Regions from separate parts of the Alteromonas sp. AWQ4_252 genome, predicted to be linked through region 2. Evidence: riboswitches for the same ligand, from Rfam matches in the RefSeq annotation. Region 2 holds a riboswitch; the other holds the start of a gene.

Region 1 (3,149 bases), 1.9 Mb from region 2:
ATCGCGCACTTCCTGTGAAATTTTCATTGAGCAAAACTTGGGCCCGCACATGCTGCAAAAGTGGGCGACTTTGTTGGCAGCCTGAGGCAGAGTTTCATCGTGATACGCTCGTGCAGTGTAAGGGTCTAGGGCCAGGTTAAACTGGTCTTCCCAACGAAATTCAAAGCGCGCTTTCGACATGGCGTTGTCTCGAATTTGCGCGCCAGGGTGCCCTTTGGCTAAATCGGCCGCGTGAGCCGCAATTTTGTAGGTGATAAGCCCCTGTTTAACATCGTCTTTGTCGGGCAAACCCAGATGTTCCTTGGGCGTGACATAACACAGCATGGCACAGCCGTACCAACCAATCATGGCAGCACCAATGCCTGACGTAAAATGGTCGTAACCCGGTGCGATGTCTGTGGTAAGTGGCCCGAGGGTATAGAAAGGCGCTTCGTGACAATGTTCAAGCTGCTCTTCCATGTTTTCTTTGATGAGGTGCATGGGCACATGTCCTGGGCCTTCTATCATTACCTGCACGTCATATTCCCAGGCTATTTTTGTCAGTTCACCCAAGGTACGAAGTTCGGCAAACTGGGCTTCATCGTTTGCGTCTGCTACAGAGCCGGGACGCAGGCCATCGCCTAGCGACAGGCTGACATCGTACGCCGCACAAATTTCGCAAATATCCCGGAAGTGTTGATATAAGAAACTTTCCTGATGGTGGTATAAACACCACTTCGCCATAATCGCGCCGCCGCGAGACACAATACCCGTGACACGATTTGCCGTCATGGGCACGAAGGGCAAGCGCACACCCGCGTGAATGGTGAAGTAATCGACTCCTTGTTCGGCTTGCTCGATGAGGGTGTCGCGGAACACCTGCCAATCGAGATCTTCGGCAATGCCGTTCACTTTCTCCAGGGCCTGATATATTGGCACGGTACCAATGGGAACAGGGCTGTTGCGCAGCAACCACTCCCGGGTTTCGTGAATGTTGCGTCCGGTAGACAAATCCATCACCGTGTCGGCACCCCAGCGGGTGGCCCACACCAGTTTTTCTACTTCCTCTTCAATGGACGACGTAACAGCAGAATTACCGATGTTAGCATTCACTTTCACCAAAAAGTTACGCCCAATAATCATTGGCTCGGCTTCAGGGTGATTAATATTGGCCGGAATAATGGCCCGGCCAGCCGCCACTTCCTGTCTGACGAATTCAGGCGTAATACTATCTGGGATGCGGGCGCCAAAGCTTTCTCCAGGGTGTTGTTGCGTTAAATGCGGCTCTGTAATGGCGGCTCTTCCCATGTTTTCTCGAATAGCGATGTATTCCATTTCCTGCGTGATAATGCCTTGCCGGGCATAGTGAAGCTGAGTCACCGTTTTACCCGCCAGCGCTTTGAGCATGTTTGGTTTGGCTTTGAATCGGATATTTTCTGTAGTGATGTCGGCATCGCGAGCCTGAGTGTATGCTGATTCTGATTGCGCCACAGGTTGAGTGTCTTGCCGCGCAGCAATCCATTTGTCGCGCACCAGTGGAATACCCTGGGTAACGTCTACGTCGATGTCAGGGTCGCCAAAAACACCGGCGGCATCGTATAGCGGAATAGGTGGGTTCGTTTCGGTATCACCGCTGCTCAAAGCCGTGGGGGTTTGTTTAATCAGTCGCATGGGTACGCGAATATCTGGCGTAGATCCGGTTTCGTAATGGCGGTAAGAGCCTGGAAACACCTGGCCCTTTAATGAAGCGATAAATTCCTGGGCCTGTTCGCGTTTTTGACGTCGTGTTGACATAGCATTAAATCCTTAATTTTAGGGAGTAAATGCTTGTCAGGAGTGAATACAAGGGGGCAGCAAAAACGGCGAGACGGATGTCTGCAACGTTCAGCAACAAAAAAAGTTGCTGATGTGGTGATGCTGCTATCTTGTTCCCTTCGCAGGTATTAGCCTGATCAGGTTCTACGGATCCCGCAATGCGGTCTCAGCTTGTTTTCAGTGTTGAAAACGAAGCACTCCGACAAGTTCTGTTAATTACTATAAGCCGGGGCGCTACCAAATAGCAACCCCCGAATTTTTACTCTGCTGCGAATCCGCGCTTGTAAAGTGAAAGGGCTTGGGCATCGTTATGACGACGTTCGCTAATTTCAGCCAGTGCCATGAGATCCCGCTGGTTTTCCTGTAATTTCACGGCTTTTAGCAGCACTTTCTCAGCAAGAATGTCTTCGCCAGCGTTAAATGCCAGATGTCCCAAGGTTGAATAAAGCACCGGATTCTCCCCATCTTGCTTGATCCATTTTTCCAATTGCGCAATGGCAGCTGCCGGGTTGGGCATACTGATTTGCGACATCAGCGGAAGCAAAATGGGATGAGGGCCTTTTTTCTGCCACTCAACCAAATTGGTTTCAGCTTCTTTGTGCATGCCTTGTTCCAGCAACTGCTGTGCGTAGGCAGCACGATAGGCTTCGTCATTGCGAAACTTGCGAGGAAGATCCTGCCAGTACTGACGCAACGCGTTTGCTCCTTGCTTGCTGGCTATTTCAGCAAATTTTCCTTTGGCAACCGTTTGTGCCCAGGTGATGTAATCGTCTTTTAATGGTTTACGCCACTGGGGTAGTTGTTCCTGTAGCGCCTGCCACTGGCCCAGTTCGCCCATTGCCTGTGCTTTTAAGCGAATAACCTGCGGATGCTTTGCGGCCGTGTCGTCAAGTTCGTTTAGTCTGTCCAAGGCCGCTTGCTGCTTGCCTTGGGCTAAATCGTTGCGAGCCAGCACGATGAATGCCGCCACTTTGGCGTTGTCGTATTCCGCAGCACGTTCCAGCAGCATGGTCACCCGTTCAGGTTCATTCAGTGCGTGTGCCACTTGTGCAGCGGCAAGGTAGTTCACGCCATCAAAATCGCCGTCGGTGGTTTCTTGCAGCGCTTTTTTTGCACCCTCTAAATCGCCCTCAGCCATAGCTTGATAGCCACGATAAAACTTGCGTAAGCGTTTGCGACGACTACGACCGCCGAACCAGGTTCGTGAACCCGATATGAGGCCAAGTGATCGGGAGATCAGGCGCCATAAAATCCAGCTACAGATAGCAAAAACTAATAAAGAAATGCACAGGCTGACAACGGTCATTTCTATGTTGACCGTGCCCATGGATATGAGCACATATCCCTTATCGCCA
Region 2 (3,149 bases):
TTGTGCCAATATCAGCGTTGGCAATCACATCGATGAAGGCGGCTGAACCATCATCACGGGTTTGTACCTCGAAATCGCTGATTTGCGTGTTATCACGATCCATATAAAAGAGCGCTGCACGCAGCGACAGGTCATCGCTAAAGTTGCCTTTAAAACCTACTTCATAGTTCCAGCTATATTCAGCATCAAAGAAGCGGCGGTTCTCACTAACCTGTTCATCGTAATTAATACCCGGCCCCTTGAAGCCCCTGGATACACTGGCGTAGTAGAAATGCTCGCCCTGCTGATAAGTCAACGCCAGCTTGCCGCCGGTCATTAGAGTATCTTCATCGTGAGAAACTCCGGCGTTATCCTCGTAGTCATAGGCATACTGCTCAAAACGCAGTGCACTGGTAAAGGTGAGCTGTTCGGTTAATCGGGTGTCGAGCTGACCATAAATTGCCGTCGTCACCGGTTCGAACACACTGGCGAAATCACTGTCCTGATAGGTGTATTGGCGGGTTAAATCCTGTTCACTGTGATTTACCCGCGCTCCGATGACCCACGAAGTTGTGTTGTTGAACAAGGTATTGCTGTCAGCACTGCTGAATCTGATTTCTGCACTTTGCTGTTCGACGTCGCGGTAATAGGCATCAAAAGACGTATAACCCCAGGGGTGAAAACCCGTGAAAGTCCAGTCTTCGTCATAACCATATTCAATATTATGACTTGCGTGGGTTAATATCACTTCCAGTAAACCCGCATCCATGTTGTGGTAAACATGCCCGCTTACGCCGTGAGTCTGCTGGCGATCAAATCCAGGTTCATCCGACCGGGTTTTGTTGTCGTTATCCAGGGAAAAGGCATCAAAGCCGTTATCAATGTCATACCAGCGATAGTTAAAAACAACTGTGGTGTCATCAGATATCGCCCAATCAAGACCAACGCGCGCCGCGTCTTCAGACAACCCGTTGGTATCATCACGGTCCAGATAAATATTTTCAACAAAACCATCACTGCTATTGTGAACGGCTGCCACGCGCAGATTTACCCCATCATTAACGGCGACGCCATAGCCACCTTCAACTCGAAACGACGATTGACTGGCGATATTAACCTCCAGGTGATTCTCCGCTTCATCACCGGGTTCGTTACTTACCACTTTTATAGCACCAGCCAGGGCACCTGTACCAAAATTGGTTGCTTGTGGTCCGCGATAAACCTCTACCTGGCGAGTATCAAACAACACACCTGCTGCCGCTAACCCTGAGAAATCGAAATCGTCTACCAGAAAAGAAACAGACGGATTCAGAGGCTCGGAAAACTGACTGCGTTCGCCTATGCCGCGAATTTGAACAAAACGTCCTCTTGACGCACCACGGGTAAAATTCACATTTGGAGCAACATTTAGCATGTTCTCGATATGCATCGCCTGCCGGCTATCCAGTCGCTCAGCTCCAATGACGGACGCACTGCTGCTTAATTGGTCTAGAGTGAGTTGGCGGAAATCGCCAGTTACCGTGATACGTTCAATATCATCATTGGCATTTGCCCAGAGAGGCACGGAGAGTAAAGCGATGAGTACAGCGTTTTTTTTCATTGAGGATCTCTTTAGCAGTAAAAAGACCCGGTATGTCGGCAAGTATCAGGATACCAAAATTGTATTGTCACCATCCCTACGCCGGTATTATCCGGATCAGGTTAAAGGGTTCCCATTGTGGATCTCAGCCGGACAATACCGGCACCCCTTGGCCTTAGAATATAACGTGGGAGCAGTTGCGCTCTTTGGAAATATCGCGGAGCAGTCTACCAACTATGACGATTGAGTCAAGTCGGCAGACCACTTGCAGAGATGTAAAAAAGCCCGCATGTGACGTTGCGGGCGAGGTGGGCTGGTGAGCCCTTATTTTTGGCGTCTTGCGCGCCATCCCATAAAGCCCACTCCAAGAAGGATCAGTGACATGGCGGTTGGTTCACTGACTTCTGAAATGGAAGCATTGCGGAATCTAACGTCAAGGTTGTTACAACCGGCGTTTGCATCACAGTCATTAAGGAATACGATGTCGGTAATGATGCCGGACATGTAGTCATCAAGTTTGATGGTAAAGGTTTCCCAGCTACCCGCACCGGTATAGGCGATATCGTCTAACCCAAAGTTTTGTGTTCCTTCAAAATTAAAGGTCCGGCTAGCGTCGTTGTTTTGCTCGCCACCGGAGAAGTCTGCTAACCAGATACCAGCGATTTCTGAATAAGAATCAGTGCTGTTAGCCTTAGTTCTGAAATCAAACGACAACTCGATGTTGGTGCTAACGTTGTCCAGATCTAAACTTGAAATACCAAAGGCATCATTCAGGTTCAGCGTAAACCACGCATCTTCTTTAAGGTTCAGTACGCTACCGTTGTAATCCCACGTAGTATATGAACCACCGTTTTGCTGGTGAGCAGTTAGAGTTTGAGCAGAAAAATCTATATCGTAGCTGTTTATAATGCCTGCGTTAGCTGTTGATGCGAATATTGTCGTCAGCAGAGCCGCGGCTTTCATGCTAAATTTCATTTGTGTTCCTTGAGCAGTGTTGCCTGTAAAATGTTAAAAACATGCACTGCAACCCGGCTGTCTTAATGGCGGTACTAAGACCCGTGGCTTTCCGTCCTTACTTCACAGTAAGTTTGGCTGTACGAACTTCTGGTGTGACGACCAGAGAATGTATCGACGGTTGAAAGGATATAGCGGGGAGCGCAAGGTAAACAGGACAGTTCTGTTTTTTATATGCTACAGATCTGTACATACAAGAAAATTTCATTAGCACTGTCATCCTCTTTAGAATTCTTATATTCTTTGTAAATAAAGGGATGAAGGCAGTATGACAGGAGTAAACGTGCAGTATCAGGGCTTATTTTGGTCAGCAATAATTCGTGCGCTATTAAGTCAGCGACGTGATCTTGGCATTAGTGACGAGCGGGATGCAACGTTATTAGAGAGTGTCCATCAACTCGAGGAAGAACAGTTTTCTGAAACTACCCTCGCGAAGCTGCTGCTTTCTCTTTGCCCCCTTGAGCATCAAGCCCAATTTGGTCGCTCCCTAATCGGATACATCGATTTCAACAAAATGAGTAACCTGGTAGTGTTACTTACAGCAAGTAAGCATATCGACGACGCACTGCACGTACTT

Evidence for each region. A riboswitch is a leader RNA that binds a small molecule or an ion and turns the genes downstream of it on or off. The one in region 2 is predicted to bind thiamine pyrophosphate.
Region 1: linked by a shared signal. The riboswitch ahead of thiC (phosphomethylpyrimidine synthase ThiC) and the one ahead of ACXACM_RS10025 (TonB-dependent receptor) in region 2 are both predicted to bind thiamine pyrophosphate.

Annotation. Positions count from the first base shown of each region.
Region 1 is NZ_JBSWSV010000001.1:352,386-355,534, reverse strand. Features, by position in the region: gene thiC (phosphomethylpyrimidine synthase ThiC) at 1-1,773, opposite strand, end outside; TPP riboswitch at 1,892-2,006, opposite strand; gene ACXACM_RS01650 (heme biosynthesis HemY N-terminal domain-containing protein) at 2,054-3,149, opposite strand, start outside.
Region 2 is NZ_JBSWSV010000001.1:2,261,248-2,264,396, reverse strand. Features, by position in the region: gene ACXACM_RS10025 (TonB-dependent receptor) at 1-1,579, opposite strand, end outside; TPP riboswitch at 1,636-1,738, opposite strand; gene ACXACM_RS10020 (hypothetical protein) at 1,883-2,533, opposite strand; cyclic di-GMP riboswitch class I at 2,578-2,661, opposite strand; gene ACXACM_RS10015 (helix-turn-helix domain-containing protein) at 2,841-3,149, shown strand, end outside.